Regions from separate parts of the Phyllobacterium sp. 1468 genome, predicted to be linked through region 2. Evidence: riboswitches for the same ligand, from Rfam matches in the RefSeq annotation. Region 2 holds a riboswitch; each other region holds the start of a gene.
What was found. A riboswitch is a leader RNA that binds a small molecule or an ion and turns the genes downstream of it on or off. The one in region 2 is predicted to bind cobalamin.
Positions count from the first base shown of each region.

Region 1 (6,761 bases), 200 kb from region 2:
CTGGCAAATCGGCGGCCTCGGACCAAATGGCAAGAGTCAGATGAGCGGTTGGCAAAGAAGGAGCCTAACCTCGGTCAGCTGCTCGAAATAAACCACCGATCCATTGCCACAGGAGCCCCTTTCGCCTACATACGGCGCAAATTCATGTCCCTAAAATCCCGAACACCGGAGTGACGCGCGTTATGGCACGCCAATTCATCTATCATATGGCCGGCCTGAACAAGGCATATGGAACCAAGAAGGTTCTTGAAAACATTCACCTTTCTTTCTACCCCGATGCCAAAATCGGTATCCTCGGGCCGAACGGTGCCGGTAAGTCGACGATCCTGAAGATCATGGCCGGTATGGACAGAGAATATACGGGCGAGGCCTGGCTGGCCGAGGGCGCGACAGTTGGCTATCTCGCGCAGGAGCCCATTCTCGATCCGACGAAGGACGTGATGGGCAACGTCATGGACGGCGTTGCCGACAAGAAGGCCATTCTCGACCGCTATAATGAAGTCATGATGAACTATTCTGAAGAGACCGCTGACGAGGGCGCGAAACTGCAGGATATCATCGATTCCAAGAATCTCTGGGATCTGGAATCGCAGGTCGAGATGGCCATGGAAGCGCTGCGTTGCCCGCCTGGAGACAGCGAGGTAACCAACCTTTCCGGCGGTGAACGCCGCCGCGTGGCTCTATGCCGTCTTCTGCTTTCGCAGCCGGACCTTCTGCTCCTCGACGAGCCGACCAACCATCTGGATGCGGAGACCACCGCGTGGCTCGAAAAGCATCTGCGTGAATATAAAGGTTCGGTATTGCTGATCACCCACGATCGCTACTTCCTCGACAATGTTACCGGCTGGATTCTCGAACTTGATCGCGGTCGCGGTATTCCTTATGAAGGCAACTACTCGGCGTATCTCGGTGCCAAGGCCAAGCGCATGCAGCAGGAAGGCCGCGAGGACGACTCGCGCCAGAAAGCATTGGAGCGCGAGCGCGAATGGATTTCTGCGAGCCCCAAAGCACGTCAGGCGAAATCGAAGGCGCGTATCAAGGCCTATGATGCTCTGGTGGATGCGGCCAACGATCAGCGGCCCGGCGACGCACAGATTCTCATTCCGGCAGGCGAGCGCCTTGGTCAGGTGGTTATCGAAGCGGAAGGCCTCACCAAATCCTTCGGCGATCGACTGCTCATCGAAAACCTGACATTCAAGCTGCCGCCCGGCGGCATCGTCGGCATTATCGGCCCCAACGGTGCTGGTAAAACCACCCTGTTCAAGATGATTACCGGACAGGAAAAGCCTGATTCTGGATCCATCCGAATCGGCGAAACCGTGCATCTGGGCTATGTCGATCAAAGCCGCGATCATTTGAAGGCGGATAAAAACGTCTGGGAAGAAATTTCGGGCGGCAATGAAATCATCAAGCTCGGCAAGCACGAGATGAACTCACGTGCCTATGTCTCGGCGTTCAACTTCAAGGGCGGGGATCAGCAGCAAAAGGTAGGCAATCTCTCCGGCGGTCAGCGCAATCGCGTGCATCTCGCCAAGATGCTGCAAGCTGGTGGCAATGTTCTTCTGCTCGATGAGCCTACCAACGATCTCGACACCGAAACGCTGGCAGCGCTTGAGGACGCGCTGGAAAAATATGCAGGCTGCGCCGTGATCATCAGCCATGATCGCATGTTCCTGGACCGGCTGGCGACGCACATTCTCGCATTCGAAGGCGACAGCCATGTGGAATGGTTCGAAGGCAATTTCGAAGACTATGAGAACGACAAGATCCGCCGCCTTGGTCCGGACAGTGTCAACCCGAAGCGTCCCAGCTACAAGCCGCTAACGCGATAAACGGTGTTGGGAGGCGGAGACGTTCTCCCATCACCATTTTTGACGAACCCATCAGGCTTATTCGCTGGTTTTCCTCACCTGAATTTCTAGTATGCGAAGAATTCATGGAGTGGCTCAATGACTGACCTGTTTGGAACCAGAACCGAAATAATGCCTTCACGCAAGCTTAGCGGGCGGGTCAGCGGGTTGTTCGAAGCACTCGCGGGCGACTTTGTCACGACGCCTGCAGCTTCTCTTGATCTCACATTCGATGGGATCGTTGGCGATTTTCATGCTGGTCCAACGCGTAGGTCCGGTGGGCGTGAGCCCTGGTATCCGCGCGGTACGGAAATGCGCAACGAGCGCCAGCTTTCCATTCTCGCATCGGACGAGCTGGCGGATGTCGCTGCTGGCATGGGATTGTCCTATCTGAAGGCTGAATGGATCGGCGGGAACATGGTCATTGACGGTATTCCGTCGCTGTCGATGTTGCCGCCACGGACGCTGATGTTCTTTGAAGGCGGCGTCACTTTGAGGGTGGACGGGCAGAATGCCCCGTGCAAGGTAGCGGGGCGTTCCATCGGCGAACATGCTGACACCGAAGATCACACGACGACAGCGCTCGATTTCGTCAGGGTCTCGAAACGCCTGCGCGGTATTGTCGCCTGGGTAGAGAAGCCGGGCACCATTCGCGCCGGTGAAAAAGTCGATGTGCGGGTTCCCGAGCAATGGATTTATCAGGTCTGAGGCTTGCGCCAAGTGCATTTCTATGGCGAATGGACTGAAGGTCCGGTGCCCGCGCGATGCGGGAGAATCGGGAAGCCGGTGTGACTCCGGCACGTGCCCAACGCTGTAAAGGGGATGGGCCGCGCAGATGCCACGGAAATACCGGAAGGCGCGCGGTTCAGATGAACCTCAGTCAGAAGACCGGCCGGACCTCATAGCTCAAACCGCGCGGACAGCGGGGAGAGTTTCCAAGCGTTGTTGGGAGCAAACAATGCAGAATGTTTCGTATCGTCCTGTCGCCGCCGATTGCTTTTCCGATGATGAACGTGCGGCGGTGTACAAAGCCATCTATACAAGACGCGATGTGCGCGACCAGTTTCTCCCGAAACCGGTGCTAGACGACATCCTTATGCGGCTGCTGGACGCCGCACACCACGCGCCGTCGGTCGGATTCATGCAGCCCTGGAACTTCATCATCATTCGCGACGAGGCGCGAAAGGCGGAAATATATCGCGCTTTCACCCGCGCCAACGAGGAAGCGAAGGTGCTGTTCGGCGACGAACGGCAAGCGCTTTACGCTTCGCTGAAGCTCGAAGGCATTCTCAAGGCTCCGGTCAACCTGTGCATCACCTGCGACCGCACCCGTGGGGGCAAGGTGGTGCTTGGACGTACGCATAATCACCAGATGGATCTCTACAGTACCGTCTGCGCTGTGCAAAACCTTTGGCTCGCAGCTCGGGCCGAGGGTATTGGGGTCGGCTGGGTGAGCATTTACCGCGATCAGGATATGCGCCATATCCTCGGCATTCCTGGGCATGTCGAGATCATAGCCTACCTTTGTGTCGGTTATGTCGACGAACTCTACGATGCGCCGGAACTGCAAAAGCGCGGCTGGGCCAAAAGATTGCCTCTGGAGAACCTGATTTTCCAAGATCAATGGCAGGAGACGACAAGCATCAGCTCGGATCTTCCTCATCAGGATCCAGCAGACGCGTCGCTCGCCACTCCGTCAACTTCCGATTGATGGCATCGAGCACGAAGAATCGCGCACTTTCCTTGTCATACCCTTCATCGCGCAGAGCGTCGTAGTCCGTGTGCTGGTGGCGGACATGCGCCACGGTAGCAAGCCAAACCGCGATGGGAGGGGGCAATGACCGCATGTGTGGCGCGCCGGCAGCAGCCCTTATCGGCTCCGAATCCGAATAGGGCACCGCAGGGAGAAGCAGCGTCAGTGCCTTGTTGATCGCACGCTGGCGGTTTGTTCCTGTGCTCATGCAGGCTCCTTGCGTGATTCTCGGTCGTATTTCAAACGCGGCAAAATTTGTCGTCAACGGCAAAAACAGCTTGCCAAAATTTGATTCCTCACATAAACATATCTTTATGTCTTTTGAGGTGAATGATGGACAAGCGTAATCTCAGTCTTGATCTGATGGTCGACACGCTGAAAGCAGCGGCCGAGCCGAGCCGCTTGCGCATTCTGGCGCTACTGTCGCGCGGCGATCTGACAGTTTCCGACCTTACGACCATTCTCGGCCAGTCACAGCCACGTGTGTCACGCCACCTCAAGCTCCTGTTTGAAGCAAGCCTCATCAACCGTTATCAGGAAGGCTCCTGGGCCTATTTCCGTTTGGCAGAATCGTTGATCGTCGGCGACATTGCCCGCTCCCTTCTGGATCGCCTGGACAACGCCGATACGCTGTTGGAGCGTGATCTCGAACGCCTTTCCTCGGTGAAGCTACAGCGTCGCGAGCGTGCAGCCGCATACTTCAGTGCCAATGCCACCAGCTGGGACGCGATCAGATCACTGCATGTTCCGGATGGCGCTGTAGAGGACGCACTGATCAAAATTGTCGGGCGCAAGCCCTTCCAGGCCATGCTCGACGTTGGGACTGGCACAGGCCGCCTTCTGGAGCTTTTTGCGCCGCTTTATGTGCGCGGTGTCGGCATCGACATTAATCGCGACATGCTGACTATTGCCCGTTCAAACCTCGACCGCGACGGGATTACCAACGCACAGGTTCGCCATGGCGACGTCTACTCGCTTCCGGTCGATCGAGAGACTTTCGATCTCGTGACGATTCACCAGGTCCTGCACTTTCTCGATAATCCGGCGGAAGCGATCCGCGAAGCGGCGCGCGCGTTGCGGGCAGGCGGACGAATGTTGATCGTCGATTTTGCGCCGCATGAGCTTGAATTTTTGCGCGACAATCATGCGCATGTGCGCCTTGGGTTCAATGACGGGCAGATGCGCGACTGGCTGACCGAGGCCGGATTGATGCTCGAAGAAAGCCGCGATTTGGAACCGAAGGGCGATGACAAACTGACCGTCAAATTGTGGCTGGCACGCGACCCACGCCTGCTGATCGCCGATCCCGATTCAACCTCCCGCATAACGGAGAGCGTATAATGAGTTTTTTCCGCCAGTCCCGCCGTTCGGATATTGGGTCAAATATCCGTGTTTCATTTGAGTTTTTCCCGCCGAAGACGGAAGTCATGGAAGAACGGCTTTGGGAAACGGTGACGCGCCTTGCGCCGCTCAATCCTGAATTCGTTTCGGTAACTTACGGCGCGGGCGGCACCACCCGGGAACGTACTGCCCGTACAATCAAGCGGATTTTGACTGAAACCGACGTCAATGCCGCTGCCCATCTGACCTGCGTCGATGCGACAAAGGAAGAAGTGGATACGGTTGTGCGCGAGTTTGCCGCCATGGGCGTCAAGCGCTTTGTGGCGTTGCGCGGCGATCCGGCCGGTGGCGTTGGCGCGCACTATAAACCAACTCCAGGTGGCTATGAGAACGGCGCCGACCTGGTCGCCGGACTCAAAGCCTTCGCAGACTTCGATATCTCAGTCTCCGCGTATCCGGAAAAGCATCCGGAAAGTCCAGATTTTGCCACGGATATCGACATGCTGAAACGCAAGGTCGACAATGGCGCGACCCGGGCGATCACGCAGTTCTTTTTCGAGAACGACCTTTATGAACGCTACGTTGAAAAGGTTCGCCGCGCTGGCATCTATATTCCGATCCTGCCCGGCATATTGCCGATCCATAATTTCACGCAGGTTACCAATTTCTGCTCAAAGGCCGGAACGCACATTCCCGCATGGCTCGCCGAGCGGTTTGACGGGCTGGACAATGACCCGCAGACGCATGCCTTGGTCTCCTCCGCGGTCGCTGCCGAACAGGTGCTCGATCTGGTCGAGCGCGGTATCCAGGATTTCCATTTCTACACGATGAACCGGGCTGATCTACCCTTTGCCATCTGTCATTTGATTGGCATCCGTCCTGGCGGCAGCAATGCGGTTGAGGCCAGTCTTGCCGGCGCCGCGGCCTGAATGAGAAACGAAAACGGCCCGGTTGCTATAACCGGGCCGCCTTCCTGTTTCTATTCGCTTAACGGTCAGAGACCATCTTCGTAGCGCTCTTATTTATAATCAGGGGATTAGTCCTACGACCATTGCACCAATAAATGCGAACGCTGCACAGATCATAAGGACATTCATCGATCGAGTTAGTCCCATCGCTCGTCTCCTGCAGTTAACCCATTTAGCATAGCGCAAATTTGCCACATAAAAAGCCTAAATATTGCGGTCTTGTGACATGGATGGTAGAAATTTTTGCTTCTCAAACCTAAGTTTTTGAATTTAAACCCATTTAGATCAGCAAAAAAAATTTAAATCACGATAAAATGTTCCAGTAGGTGGTATATTTTTGCAGTGCAGCAAAAAGGTCACACAGTAGGGATCGGCATGAGGTTTGCCACAATTAGGCCAGAATTAAGCCGCGGACCCGGAGCTATAGGACTAACGGAATATTGAAAACTTTAGGCTTTTTGGCGCTTTTGCAAGTCTGCGAGCAGCCTGCCATCAATCGTCAACAGTCCGAGAGCGATCAATGCCATGCCGAGGAAGTCCTGAAGCCCTAACTTTTCGTCAAGAAAAATTGTTCCAAGCAGAATAGCGCTGACTGGAACGATCAAAGTGACGAGTGATGCATTTGTTGCCCCCGCCGTCCGGACGATCGAAAAGTACAGAATATAGGCGAAAGCGGTCGACAGAATGCCAAGACCGAGAATGGCCAACCAAACACCGGTATCGATGTTCGCTACGGCAGGAACGCCGTCGTAGATGAGCACCACGGGTATCATGATGAGCGTGGATGCGGTCATTTGACCGGTGGAGGTCACTGTCGGCGGCACGCCCTTGAAGCGCTTCGCCAAAATG
Region 1 covers NZ_JAVDSX010000002.1:725,354-732,114, reverse strand. The annotation lists gene ettA (energy-dependent translational throttle protein EttA) at 183-1,832, shown strand; gene J2X72_RS08940 (MOSC domain-containing protein) at 1,950-2,558, shown strand; cobalamin riboswitch at 2,585-2,762, shown strand; gene bluB (5,6-dimethylbenzimidazole synthase) at 2,809-3,561, shown strand; gene J2X72_RS08930 (DUF2293 domain-containing protein) at 3,494-3,811, opposite strand; gene J2X72_RS08925 (metalloregulator ArsR/SmtB family transcription factor) at 3,937-4,944, shown strand; gene metF (methylenetetrahydrofolate reductase [NAD(P)H]) at 4,944-5,873, shown strand; gene J2X72_RS08915 (DMT family transporter) at 6,362-6,761, opposite strand, start outside.
Region 1: linked by a shared signal. The riboswitch ahead of bluB (5,6-dimethylbenzimidazole synthase) and the one ahead of J2X72_RS08000 (CbtB-domain containing protein) in region 2 are both predicted to bind cobalamin.

Region 2 (6,761 bases):
GACAATCCTTGATCGGAGCCGCGCCATTGTTCGATGCTTGATCCGGAAAAGATAACCTGCAGCACCACGGCGCCGCCCTGTTCGAGCACGGTGGCTTTGCGGGCGCTGCCCGGCGCGGAAACGGCAAAGCCAGTCGAATTGAGCACGACAGAAGGCGGCGTCTCGGAGAAAATGTTCTCCAGCGTCGCCACGGATACCGGATCTTTCAGGCTGGAAACGAACACCGGTAAAGGGTTTAGTCCCCTGGCCTTTAGCGCGTCGATTAAAGCTTCGACCGGCTGCGTCTGCCCGCTCTGCACCAGTGCGCGGTAAAAACAGATGGCGACGACCGACGCATTATCCTGCCATTGCCCACGCAATTCTTCCAGCGACGGGGCGGCGCTGCCCGGCCACCACAACCCGGCTTTCAAAAGCGGCGCTGCTTCCTGCGGTTTATCCTTTCCGTCGATCAGTGCTCCACAATAATCGAGGAAACGTAGGGCGTTCTGCGCGCCACCCTCCAGCAGATAGTGCCAGAGCGCATCGCGATCCTGTCGTGAAATCGTGGAAAACCGGTCCAGCCCCGGGTCCGGCTTATCGTCACCTGGCAGCACCGCAAGCTGTACCTTGTGGTTGATCGCGCAAGCATGCAACGCTTCCAGCCCGTAAGGCCAATAGCTTTCACCGCCGAGGATTCGCACCACGATAAGCCTTGCATGACGTGCCGTTCGCTCGACATAAGCATCGACAGACATGGGATGTGCTAGCGCCATCAAATTGGCGAGGCGCAACGATACGACATCGTTTTGTCGCTGGGCAGAGCTAAGGCTTGCGAGTTCCGTGTCAGCGGCGGAGAGAAACAGCACATCTCCCGGCGTCTGGCCGAGGTCTATGGCCTCGGTGCCTTCAGCTATCGTGCCTTTCTGGGCAAGCAGGAGATGCATCTGGTTCCCAATCAGGCGGCGGCAGCGCGCATTGCCGTCGAGATGGCGGCCGTATCGATATCGTGCAAACCAATCACGACGAGCCGCGTCTGACGTTCTTCGCCGGGGTTCCAACTGCGATCGAAATAATGTTCGATACGTGAACCGACTGCCTGGATCACTAGACGCATTGGCTTGCCGGGAACATCGACGAAGCCTTTGAGCCGCAAGACGTCGTGATCGGCAATCACTGCTTTGAGCTTTTCGACAAATGATTTCGGCTCGGCCACCGGGCCAAGCCCCACGACAAAACTTTCGAACTCGTCGTGGTCGTGTTCTTCACCCGCCGCATGCTCCATCTCGTGATGCGATTGACGATTGGCAATGTCGCCCTCGGTGCCGACACCCAGCCCAAGCAGCAATTCATTGCTGAGCTTGCCGAAGCTTGCCGAAACCATATTCAGTGAGCGCGACGAGCGGCTTTGCACATCATCGCGAACGCTCATCAACCGCGCATCGCTGATCAAATCCGTCTTGTTCAACACGATAAGATCGGCCGCGCGGATCTGGTCCTCGAATAGCTCTTCCAGCGGACTGTCATGATCAAGCGATTCATCCTGTTCGCGTTGCGCGTCCACCTTGTCATGATCGTCGGCAAAACGTCCCTCCGAAACCGCGGCTGCGTCAATGACAGTCACGACACCATCGACAGTCACCTGTGTCTTGATCTCCGGCCAGTTAAACGCGGCAACCAGCGGCTGCGGCAGCGCCAACCCCGAGGTTTCGATGACGATGTGATCGAAGCGATCCGGCCGATCCAGAAGTTTGGTCATGGTCGGAATGAAATCATCGGCAACGGTGCAGCAGATGCAGCCATTGTTCAGTTCGATCATATCCTCGTCGCGGCACGCTTCGATACCGCACCCTTTCAGCAAGTTGCCGTCAACGCCAAGATCGCCAAATTCGTTGATGATCAACGCAATACGCTTACCGTTGGCATTTTCCAGGAGATTGCGGATCATCGTCGTCTTGCCCGAACCGAGAAAGCCGGTGATGACGGTTGCCGGAATCTTTTGACCCTGCATGGTGTTATCCCTTCATTTTGAGCGGCAGTCCTGCTGCTACGAAATAGACCTGAGCCGCAGCACCTGCCACGGCTTGATGGAGCCGGCCGGCATGGTCGCGAAAGTCGCGCGCCATGCGGTTTTCTGGAACGATGCCAAGACCCACCTCATTGGAGACCAGCACCACGGCACCCTTTAATTTTTTCAGCGCCGCAACAAGCCGCGCTGTCTCTGTTTCGATATCTTTCTCGGACATCATCAGGTTGGTGAGCCACAAGGTCAGACAATCGACGAGAACGGCACGGTTGCCGACGCATTCTCTTTGCAGCACATCAACCAGATCAAGTGGTTCTTCAATGGTTGTCCAGGAGCCGCCACGCCGTTGCTTGTGCTGCGCAATTCTCTCCGACATTTCAACGTCCCATGCTCTGCCAGTGGCAAGATAGACCGCATCCATACCGGACGCTTCGATCAACCCCTCGGCAAAAGCGGATTTCCCGGAACGCGCACCACCCAGGACAAAGGTTGCTCTGCGTTCCAGTTGCATCAGGCATCCAGCTCCGATTGCGCGTAGTGTTGAATGGCCCAGCCAAGCGCGGTTCCAAGCACCATCCAGAAGAACAGGTTGGTTGCCAGTGTCGACACGGCAAATTCGGAGGCCAATGCCGGCGGTACGCTTGAAGTCAGATCGTCGGCTTCAGGCGCACCGTAAACGTGTGGGGCTGCGATCAGCGCAATGCCCAGCACCTTTGCCCAGATCTCGTCGCGAAGCACGATTAGATAAACGCCGCCTGCCGTCAGCAGAACCGTAATCAGCCACCAGGCCTGCCTCGTGGCAAGGTCGGCCGCCGGCATCGCCGGCAATTCGGGAGCGAGGCTGAATGCAGGCGCAAGATTGAAGATAAAGAAGCCCGCAAGACCCCAATAAACACCATTTTGCAGCGTGATCCTGCGGCCCAGAAAAAGCGCGGCAGCGCCTGTGATGAGGGCAAAGCCGGCACCGGCAATAAGATTGATCAGTAGCGTATTGCCAAAGCGGCCGAATGGAAGCGCAGGGCTTGTCTCTTCTTCGTCGTCGTGCGGGGCTACGGCAGCGGGTGCAGCCTCGGTCGCCGCCACCGCAGCGTCATGGCTATGTTCATGACCGCCGGCGTTTTCATATTCCTCGGCATTCAGAATAAGCGGAACAGTCCGCACATACATCGCCGGCGTCAAAAGAATACCGGCAAACAGACCGGCTACAATGGTAGCCAGAAGATATTTAACCAACATGGAATTCACTCCCGATCCCTAAAGCGAGACGCCGGGTACCTGAAGAAGGCCCCGGACCAAACAAATTGTAATTTTTCAATGCGTAAGAGCAGATAGCTGAATCGTCTATTCAGCTAGTGAAAAGCTCAATGGCAGGGAAATCCATATGAATGGCGGGTGTCGTGCGCGGTATCATGCAACGTTTCGGAATGCGAAAGACCGACACCGTAGATGATGAACACGCCCAGCATCAGCGAAAACACCGCCGTGGTCAAACGCGATGCAAGCGGGAGAGAAATCGTAGTCGAAGTACGAGTAACAGCCATAACAACCTCCGTGCAGGGCCAGAAGGGACAATCCCCTTCGGTTTTGGGCACGATTGCCCTATGACTGGCAGGTCTCCTGGCTCGCGGGTCGTAGGATCAATGCCGCCTTCCCGGTTTCCCAGTGGCTGCCATCAGCTTTCGCTTCTGGCGATGACATTGACCCTCACCGCTCTACAGTCGCGGGGTCGGCTGCGGTTAGGTCGCCCTGATGGGTACGGCCGTCGCATTCCCTTTTGATCCCTTGGCCTTTGGCCGATATCGGGAACCAATCATCCCGTGACGTTATTCACCAAGCGCCACGAATGTCAAATGAAACTGCAACATCAACTCCTGCTGCCGCGTCATTGCTGTGATTTGAGCGCGAGCAGCCGGTCGATATCAAGCACGTCAGACAGTTGGCCGGCTATGGAATCGAGAGCCTCATCTACCCCGGCACGATAATCGAGCGCGTCCGCAGCAATTCCCATGTATTGTAAAAATGCAGCACGGAAACGGTCGTCTACGAACAATCCGTGCAAATAGCTCCCAAAAACTTTGCCGTCCCTGGAAGCAGCACCGTCAACCGTGCCATTGACGCGCACCGTTGGCCGCTCGCAATCCGGTCCCGTTGTTCTGCCAAGGTGAATCTCGTAGCCCTTCAACGGCAAATCGAACTGCAGTGAATGAGCCTGCACATTGCGCACCGTCTTTTCCGGTTCCATGACCGTATGGATATCGAGGTGACCTAGCCCCTCAATCTCGGTGACAATGCCTTCAATTCCGTCGGGGTCACGCACCGTCCGGCCGAGCATTTGATATCCGCCGCAGATGCCGATGATATGACCGCCGCGACGCCTGTGCATATAAAGATCTTTGTCCCAGCCATTTTCCTTGAAGCGCAAGAGATCGCCAATCGTGGATTTGGAACCGGGAATGATCACAAGTCCGGCATCCGCCGGCAGCCGTTCGCCACTTCTTACCATGACCACGTCCACCAGCGGCTCTGCCATCAGCGGATCGAGATCATCAAAATTAGCAATCCGGTCGAGGATTGGGACGGCAACTTTGAGTGCACGCCCCTCGCCTTTGACCGAGCGTTCCAACACAACTGAATCCTCGGCGGGTAACCGCGAGGCATCCTTCAACCATGGCACAACGCCGAATGACGGCCAGCCGGTAAATTGCGTTATGGATTTGAGCCCATCATCGAACAGCGAAATGTCGCCGCGAAACTTGTTGATGATGTACCCGATGATCATGTCACGATCCTCTGGTTCAAGAATCGCATGTGTGCCAACGATCGATGCAATCACCCCGCCGCGATCAATATCGCCGACGAGCACGACGGGCACATTGGCACGGGTGGCAAAACCCATATTGGCGATATCACCAGCGCGCAGATTGATTTCGGCAGGCGATCCCGCACCCTCCACGATAACCAGATCAGCACCGGCTCGCACGACATCCCACGACCCCATCACCGCATCGAGCAGCTGCGACTTGAATTTCTGATAGTCGCGGCCCCGGGCCTGCCCCCAGACCTTGCCTTGCACTATTATCTGACTGCCGGTTTCCGATTGTGGCTTCAAAAGCACGGGGTTCATATGAACCGATGACGGCACGCCGCAAGCCAGTGCCTGCAGCCATTGCGCCCGGCCGATCTCGCCGCCATCGTCGCTGACCGCGGCATTGTTGGACATGTTCTGCGGCTTGAAGGGGCGCACCGTCAACCCGCGATTGCGCGCAAGCCGGCAAAGTCCCGCCACGAGGACCGATTTCCCAACATCAGAGCCAGTTCCCTGCAACATGATTGCGTGCGTCATGGGCTTTGAGTAGCGGATATGTCGTTCTCTTCCTAGCCCCACCGAAGACGTTGCGCCTCTTGGTGCTTGGGATAGACTGGAGGGAACAAGAGTACAGGGAGGTTATCATGGACACGCTGGTCGATTCGGCTACCGGTCAGTTCGAGCTGAGCGAGGACCAACTGGCAATCCAGGCCATGGCCCGTGCGTTTGCCGCTGATCGTGTGGCGCCCAATGCGCTCGCTTGGGATCGCGAAAAGCATTTTCCCGCCGACGTGATCCGTGAAACCGGTCCGCTTGGAATGGGCGGTATCTACGTGCGTGAAGATGTGGGCGGTTCAGGACTGAAGCGGCTCGATGCCGTTCTGATTTTCGAAGCCCTGTCGGCGGCTTGCCCCGCATTCTCGGCGTTCATATCCATCCACAATATGGGGACATGGATGGTTGATCTCTTTGGCAACGAGGAACAGCGTCTGCGCTTCGTACCGAAATTGACGTCCATGGAGTGGTTGGCCAGCTATTGCCTCACCGAACCCAACTCTGGTTCCGATGCTGCAGCACTGAAGACGCGCGCGATACGCGACGGCGATGAGTATGTCCTCAACGGTGCCAAGCAGTTTATCTCAGGCGCTGGCGACTCCGACGTTTACGTGACAATGGTACGGACCGGCGAGGACGGACCGAAAGGCATTTCAGCGCTTGTTGTCCCGAAGGACGCCCCCGGTCTTTCGTTCGGTGCAAATGAGTTCAAGATGGGGTGGAACGCTCAATCGACAAGGCAGGTCATATTCGACAATTGCCGGGTTCCTGTGTCAAACCGTCTTGGCCAGGAAGGCGACGGCTTCAAGATTGCCATGGGTGGTCTTGATGGCGGACGTCTCAATATTGCGGCCTGCTCTCTCGGCGGTGCGCAGTCGGCGCTGGACAAAGCCGTAACCTACGCGTCCGAGCGTAAGGCCTTTGGCAAGGCGATTAACCAGTTCCAGGCGTTGCAGTTCAAGCTTGCAGACATGGAGACCGATCTTTCTGCGGCACGAATGCTGCTCTACACGGCTGCATCGAAGCTTGACCGGAAGGCCCATGACGCCTCGAAATGGTCAGCCATGGCTAAGCGCTTCGTTACAGATGTGGGCTTCGATGTCGCCAATGACGCGCTGCAGATCCATGGCGGTTACGGTTATCTGCACGATTATGGCATCGAGAAGCTCGTTCGTGATCTGCGCGTTCACCAGATACTGGAAGGCACCAACGAAATCATGCGCGTCATCATCGCACGGCATATGACCAGTCACTAAACAATTTCATCAGGAGAAAACTGCAATGGCGACTGTGGCTTTTATTGGTCTCGGACACATGGGCAATCCTATGGCGGCCAATCTTGTCAAAGCGGGACAAAAGGTGCTGGGCTTCGATCTGCTGCCGGAAAACCTTGAAACA
Region 2 covers NZ_JAVDSX010000002.1:522,912-529,672, forward strand. The annotation lists gene cobN (cobaltochelatase subunit CobN) at 1-923, opposite strand, end outside; gene cobW (cobalamin biosynthesis protein CobW) at 935-1,987, opposite strand; gene cobU (bifunctional adenosylcobinamide kinase/adenosylcobinamide-phosphate guanylyltransferase) at 1,992-2,513, opposite strand; gene J2X72_RS07995 (CbtA family protein) at 2,513-3,238, opposite strand; gene J2X72_RS08000 (CbtB-domain containing protein) at 3,364-3,543, opposite strand; cobalamin riboswitch at 3,592-3,828, opposite strand; gene J2X72_RS08005 (cobyric acid synthase) at 3,885-5,345, opposite strand; gene J2X72_RS08010 (isobutyryl-CoA dehydrogenase) at 5,453-6,619, shown strand; partial or broken gene mmsB (3-hydroxyisobutyrate dehydrogenase) at 6,633-6,761, shown strand, end outside.

Region 3 (6,761 bases), on a different contig from region 2:
CCACGGGAGTAGTATTATGACCCGCATTACCGATCTTCGCGTTTTCGATATCCGGTTTCCCACGTCGCAAAGTCTCGATGGGTCGGATGCGATGAACCCGGATCCGGACTATTCGGCCGCCTATGTTGTGCTCGATACGGATGCCGATGGACTTGCCGGCCATGGCCTGACCTTCACCATCGGGCGCGGCAATGAAATCGTCTGTATGGCGATCGAGGCGCTGAAGCACCTTGTCATTGGCCTTGAACTCGACTGGGTCAAGGAAAATCCGGGCCGCTTCTGGCATTTCGTCACAGGCGACAGCCAGCTGCGCTGGATTGGACCGGACAAGGGCGCGATGCACCTTGCCACCGGTGCTGTCGTCAATGCCGTGTGGGATCTTCTGGCCAAGGAAGCCGGGAAACCCGTCTGGCAACTTGTCGGCGAAATGACTCCGGAACAGATCGTCAGCATCGTCGATTTCCGCTATCTGACCGACGTACTGACGCGGGACGAGGCGCTAGAAATTCTGCGCAAGGCGGAGAAGGGCAAGCAGGAGCGGATCGCTGATCTGAAAGCGACCGGTTATCCTTGCTATACAACCTCCGCGGGTTGGCTTGGCTATTCCGATGACAAGTTGCGTCGCCTTTGCCAGGAGGCCGTCGATGCTGGTTTCAATCACATCAAGATGAAGGTTGGCCGCGATCTCGACGATGACATCCGCCGCTTGACGATTGCCCGCGAGGTGATCGGCGACGACCGTATCCTCATGATCGATGCCAATCAGGTCTGGGAGGTCAACGAGGCGATCGACTGGGTAAACAGGCTCGCCTTCGTCAAGCCGTTTTTCATCGAGGAGCCGACGAGCCCGGACGATGTTGCCGGGCATCGCAAGATCCGACAGGCAATTCATCCGGTAAAGGTTGCCACAGGCGAGATGTGCCAGAACCGCATCATGTTCAAGCAGTTCATCGCCGAGGGTGCCATCGACGTTGTGCAGATCGATTCGTGCCGCATGGGCGGGCTCAACGAGGTGCTGGCTGTACTGCTGATCGCGGCGAAATATAATCTACCGGTCTGGCCGCATGCAGGCGGTGTAGGCCTTTGCGAATATGTTCAGCATCTGTCGATGATCGACTATGTCGCGGTATCGGGCACGAAAGAGGGCAGAGTGATCGAATATGTCGACCATCTGCATGAACATTTCGTCGACCCGTGCGATATCCAGAACGCCGCCTATATGCCGCCGTCATTGCCGGGTTTCTCAATCGAGATGAAGCCGGAATCGATCAAACAGTATTTGTACAAGGCCTAGGGTCAGGACCAGAGTGACAGGTCCTGACCCCTAGACTCGGGGGGTATTTCTTCCGTGTCGTCTTGCGTAAATGCGATGTCGTTTCCGCGCCTATTCTTTTGTTCTGCCGAGTGCTCTTATCGAGACACTTGAGGTGCCGCTTTCTAGGGGAAGCGGAGAATTGGGAAGCCGGTCAAAAAGCCCGGCGCTGCCCCCGCAACGGTAGTGGAGTGGAAAACGCGGCAAAACAGCCACTGGGAGTGCACCCCGGGAAGGCGCCGCGAAGCCAGGCAAGGCAACTCCAGAGCCCGGAAACCAGCCTCGAGTGACAAAACCGACTGATCGCGGTGGGCGATCAAGGAGCATGCTTTTGTGCGGTCAACATCCGTTGGCTGTATGGACGTTCTTCTCCGTCACCACCAGTCAGTTCTTTGCAGCTTTAGGGCGAGGACACGACATGGACATTCGTAACGAAGTGCTCCGGAATCTCAGGAACCGGAAACCAGGATACGGCCTCGAACAGGCCTTCTATTCCGATCCGGATTATTACCGTCTCGACATGGAGAATATTTTCTATCGCGATTGGCTGTTCATCGGCCATGATTGCGAGGTGGCCAAGCCGGGCAACTATTTCACGGTTCAGGTTGGCGACTATCCGGTCGTCATCGTACGCGACCGCCAGAAACAAATCCGCGCTTTCCACAATTCGTGCCGCCATCGCGGCTCGCGTGTCTGCGCCGCCGAAAGGGGCACCGCGGCGAAGCTCGTCTGCCCATATCATCAATGGACCTATGAACTGGATGGCCGCTTGCTGTTTGCCCGCCAGATGGGCGACGATTTTGACGCCAGCCAGCATAGTCTCAAGACGGTGCATTGCGAGAGTGTCGGCGGCTACATTTTCATTTGCCTCGCGCCCGTTGCTCCCGATTTCGGCCCGACACGCGCTCTGCTTGAACCCTATCTCGCGCCGCATCGCCTGACCGAGACCAAGGTGGCATTCCAGAGTTCGATTGTCGAAAAAGGCAACTGGAAGCTCGTCTGGGAAAACAATCGTGAATGCTACCACTGCGTCGCCAACCACCCGGAACTGTGCAAGACCTTCCCTGAGGCGCCAAGCGCTACCGGGATCCAGGGCTCCAAAGAGGATCCTGAAATGGTCGCGCATTGGGAGAAGTGCGAGGCAGTTGGCCTCCCAAGCGTGTTCCGTATCGCAGAAGATGGCCAGTATCGTGCCACACGCGTGCCGCTGCTCAGCGGTGCCGAGAGCTACACGATCAGTGGCAAGCGTGCGGTCGGCAGGCAACTGAGTGATGACGTCAACGCGCAGCAGATCGGCTCGCTGCTGCTCTATCATTACCCGACCACGTGGAACCATGTTCTCGGCGACCAGGCGATTTCTTTCCGCGTGCTCCCGCTCGGACCGAACGAGACCGAGGTCACGACGAAGTGGCTCGTCCACAAGGATGCGGTTGAGGGCGTCGATTACAATCTCGAAGAACTGACCCATGTGTGGCTTGAGACCAACAATCAGGACCGCCGTATCGTTGAAGAAAATGCATTCGGCATCCGCTCGCCTGCCTATGAACCGGGACCATACTCCGTCGAACATGAGGGTGGCGTGCTGCAGTTCCTCGAATGGTACAGCAATTCCATGGAAACAAGGCTTTCCGGCAATAACAAGCTCAGCAAGGTAGCATGATGAATATGACGCTTCCTCAGACCTATCCGCACCTCGATCAGATGCAGCCATGGAATGATCGGCTGCATCTACTGGAGTGCCTGTCGGTCATCGAGGAAGCGCCCAATGTAAAGACTTTCACGTTCAAATCGGACAATCAAAACTGGTTTCGCTATGAGCCCGGCCAGTTCATGACGTTCGAATTGCCGGTGCAGCCGGAATCGGTCTTGCGCACATTTACCTTGTCATCCAGCCCGTCGCGGCCATTCACCATCGCGGTGACGGTGAAAGCCCAAGTCGGAAGTATTGGTGCGCGGTGGATGCTCGACCATCTGACGCCGGGTGCGCGGTTGAAGGCATTCGGACCGCTTGGCGATTTCTCCATGCGCAAGCATCCGGGCGACAAGTATTTGTTCATCTCGGCGGGGTCGGGCATCACGCCGATGATGTCGATGACGCGCTGGATGCACGATTGCGCCCCGCAAAGCGACATCAATTTCGTGACCTGCGCGCGCCGGCCGAGCGACATCATTTTTCGCAGAGAGCTCGAATATCTGACAAGCTGCATGCCGAACCTGAAGCTTGCCTTCCTCATCAAGGAGCATGAGATGGGGCAGGTGTGGACCGGTATCCGCGGCCGTTTTGAAGAGGCGCGGTTGCCATTGCTTTCGCCAGACTTCAAGGACAGGACAATCTTCTGTTGCGGGCCTGAACCCTTCATGCGGGACGTGCGCACCATACTCGAAGCCTCCGGCTTCGACATGACGCACTATCACCAGGAGAGTTTCGGACCGGCCGCCGAACCGGTGCTGCCGATGATGGACGCGATATCGACAGAGGCCGTTGAAAGATCGGCGATGGTCAATTTTTCGATGTCGGGTATGGAGGTGCCGTGCGCACTGGGCGAAACGATTCTGAAGGCCGCGCGCGGTGCCGGGATACGCATCGCTGCGGCGTGTGAATCAGGGCTCTGTGGCACCTGCAAGGTCATGAAAACTTCCGGCAAGGTCGACATGGATCACAATGGCGGCATTCTCGACGACGAGATCGACGAGGGCTATGTGCTCGCATGCTGTTCCAAACCGCTTGGTGACGTCGAGATCGAAGCCTGAAGTAAGAGCAGGTTTTGCCCGCTCAGAGCCAATTGTTTCGTCCGATGGAACCACATCGGCCTCGCCAAATCCCTCGACCTTGAATCAAATTGCCTCCGGCAGAACGACTCTGAACGGACCAAAATTTGCTCTAGGCTGCAAGCAGGGATTTGAGTTTGACGTCCGCCGTAGCCAGCTGGCTCGAGTCCGGTGTCGCGCCGCGGGCAATCAACATCTCGGCGAGCCTTATGTCCTTCGCTACCGTATTGCCCGGTCCAATGCCGCTTGCCGCGACAAGACGGCCGTCGGCAGCAAGGTGGAACAGAATGAAGGCACCATCGCGGAGGTCGCGCCGGATCACTCGAACGCCCTCGTCCGAAAGGCCGGCGACCTGCAGACCGAGTTCATACTGATCCGACCAGAACCAGGGCACCGATTGATGTGGCTCCTGTGCACCGAGCATATTGCGCGCGGCCAGCGCACCTTGCTCCTGGGCATTGCGCCATGCTTCGAGCCGCACCCGGCGCCCGCCATAGAGAGCGAGCGGGAAGATACAACAGTCACCGGCCGCGTAAATATCCGGATCGCTGGTCTGCAGCCAATCATTGACGACGATGCCGTTGGCCACTTCGAGGGCGGACGCTTCGGCTAGCGCAGTCACCGGCGTCGCCCCGATTCCGATGATGGCGAGGTCCGCCATGATGACGTTTCCTGTCGAAAGCGTGATCGCAACGTTTTCGGCATTGTCAGCAAAGGAGACGATTCCGGTATCGCATAGAATGGTCACGCCTTCGTCGCGATGGCGTGCATCGATGACCTTGGCGATTTCCTCGGGAACGCCGCGCATCATGATGCGGCATTGCGCCTCAATCACAGTGACCGAAGCGCCGCGCTTGCGGGCGCTGGCCGCAAGTTCCAGTCCGATGAAGCCCCCGCCGACGATGACGATGCGTGCTCCAGGCTGAAACCGTGCCCGGATGGCAAGCGCATCCTCAAAACTGCGCAGAGTGGTGCAATGTCTGCTGCCCGCAGCGAGGGGCAGGGGGCGCGGAACGGCGCCTGTCGCAAACAGAAGACGCGCATAGGGAACCCTGCGGCCATTCTCCAGCGTCACGCACTTTTCCTCCCGGTCGATCGACGTCGCCGTTGAATTGCCTACGAAGTCGATGTTCTTTTCGGTAAACAGGGATTCGGCGGCTATCGTGCGCGGTGCCGGATGCTCTTCCGAGATCATCGCTTCCTTGGAAAGAGGCGGTCGCTCATAGGGGAGGTGCTTTTCCGTGCCGATCAGGATGACGGACCCGTCATAGCCGTTTTCCCGCAAGGCAAAAGCCGCGCGCACGCCGCATTCGCCAGCGCCAATGATGACCATTCCTCGTTCCATTGCCATTATCCCATCTGGATCAACACTTTACCTGCCTCGACTTTGACCGGGTAGGTTTTAAGGTTGATGCATACCGGCGCTCCTTTGGCTTCTCCGGTCTTGTAATTGAAACGGCCATTGTGCTTGGGGCACTCGATGATCTCATCCATGACAAGGCCATCTGCCAGGTGGATGTGTTCGTGAGTGCACAGACCATCCGTCGCAAAAAACTCATCGTCGGGACTGCGGTAGATTGCAAAGGTCTTTCCATCGTGGTCGAAACGCATGACGTCTTCTTCGTCTATGTCGTTTGAAGCGCAGGCTTCCACCCAGTTGCTCATCGTTCGATCCTCCCGGTCATTTGTGGACTGTTATTCCGCTGCCGCTGCGAAAGGTTCGCTATGGAATTCCTCACGATAGGGCTTTGCGGTCGGCGGCAATTCCCGCTTGAGAAAATAGTCTTCGTTGCGCAACTGTCGCAGGAATGCCGGCACCATTTCGCGATAGCCGTGCAGGATGGACGGATTCGCCGCCGGCAAGTCATGCTTGATCATGGCGTGCAGCTGCGGCAGCGCGTGATACGGCACCATCGGGAACATGTGGTGCTCGACGTGATAGTTCATGTTCCAGTAGATGAACCGGCTGACCGGGTTCATCAGGACCGTGCGGCTGTTCAAACGGTGATCGGTCACATTGTCGGCGAGCCCGCCATGCTGCAAAAGGCCAGTGAGCACATGATGCCAAGCTCCGTACAGTCGCGGCAGGCCGATCAGCATCAGTGGCAGGATCGATCCGAGATACACCGAAAGCCCGATCGTGGCGACATAAATCACGGCCCAGATACGGGCGATACGGACGACCCTTGGCTGTTCCTGCTCGGGTATGAAGGTCTTTTCCTCGGTGCTGACAGTGCCGTACGCATTGCGCACAAGGTCGCTCATAGCGTGCCAGACGTCCAGAATACCGAAGAAATTCAATACGACACGCAACAAATCTGGCGGTCGCATGACCGCGATTTCAGGATCGCGGCCAACGATGACCGTGTCCGTGTGGTGCCGCGTATGGCTCCAGCGCCAAATGACGGGATTGCGCATGATCATGAAGCAGGCGATCTGATAGACGACATCATTCATCCAGCGTGTCTTGAACGCCGTGCCGTGGCCGCATTCATGCCAGCGGCTATCCGAGGCGGAACCGTAAAGAACGCCATAGGCAAGGAAAAACGGTACACAAGGCCAGCTGCCCCAGAAATAAACGCCAAGGCCGGCGAAAATCAGCATGCTGCCGAGCCAGATCGCCGTGTCGCGAATTGCCGGGGCATCAGAGCGTTTCATCAGCTCTTTCATCTGCTTGCGG
Region 3 covers NZ_JAVDSX010000005.1:138,495-145,255, forward strand. The annotation lists gene J2X72_RS15285 (L-fuconate dehydratase) at 17-1,294, shown strand; cobalamin riboswitch at 1,409-1,612, shown strand; gene J2X72_RS15290 (aromatic ring-hydroxylating dioxygenase subunit alpha) at 1,731-2,972, shown strand; gene J2X72_RS15295 (hybrid-cluster NAD(P)-dependent oxidoreductase) at 2,972-4,063, shown strand; gene J2X72_RS15300 (FAD-dependent oxidoreductase) at 4,194-5,432, opposite strand; gene J2X72_RS15305 (MocE family 2Fe-2S type ferredoxin) at 5,432-5,746, opposite strand; gene J2X72_RS15310 (fatty acid desaturase family protein) at 5,777-6,761, opposite strand, start outside.
Region 3: linked by a shared signal. The riboswitch ahead of J2X72_RS15290 (aromatic ring-hydroxylating dioxygenase subunit alpha) and the one ahead of J2X72_RS08000 (CbtB-domain containing protein) in region 2 are both predicted to bind cobalamin.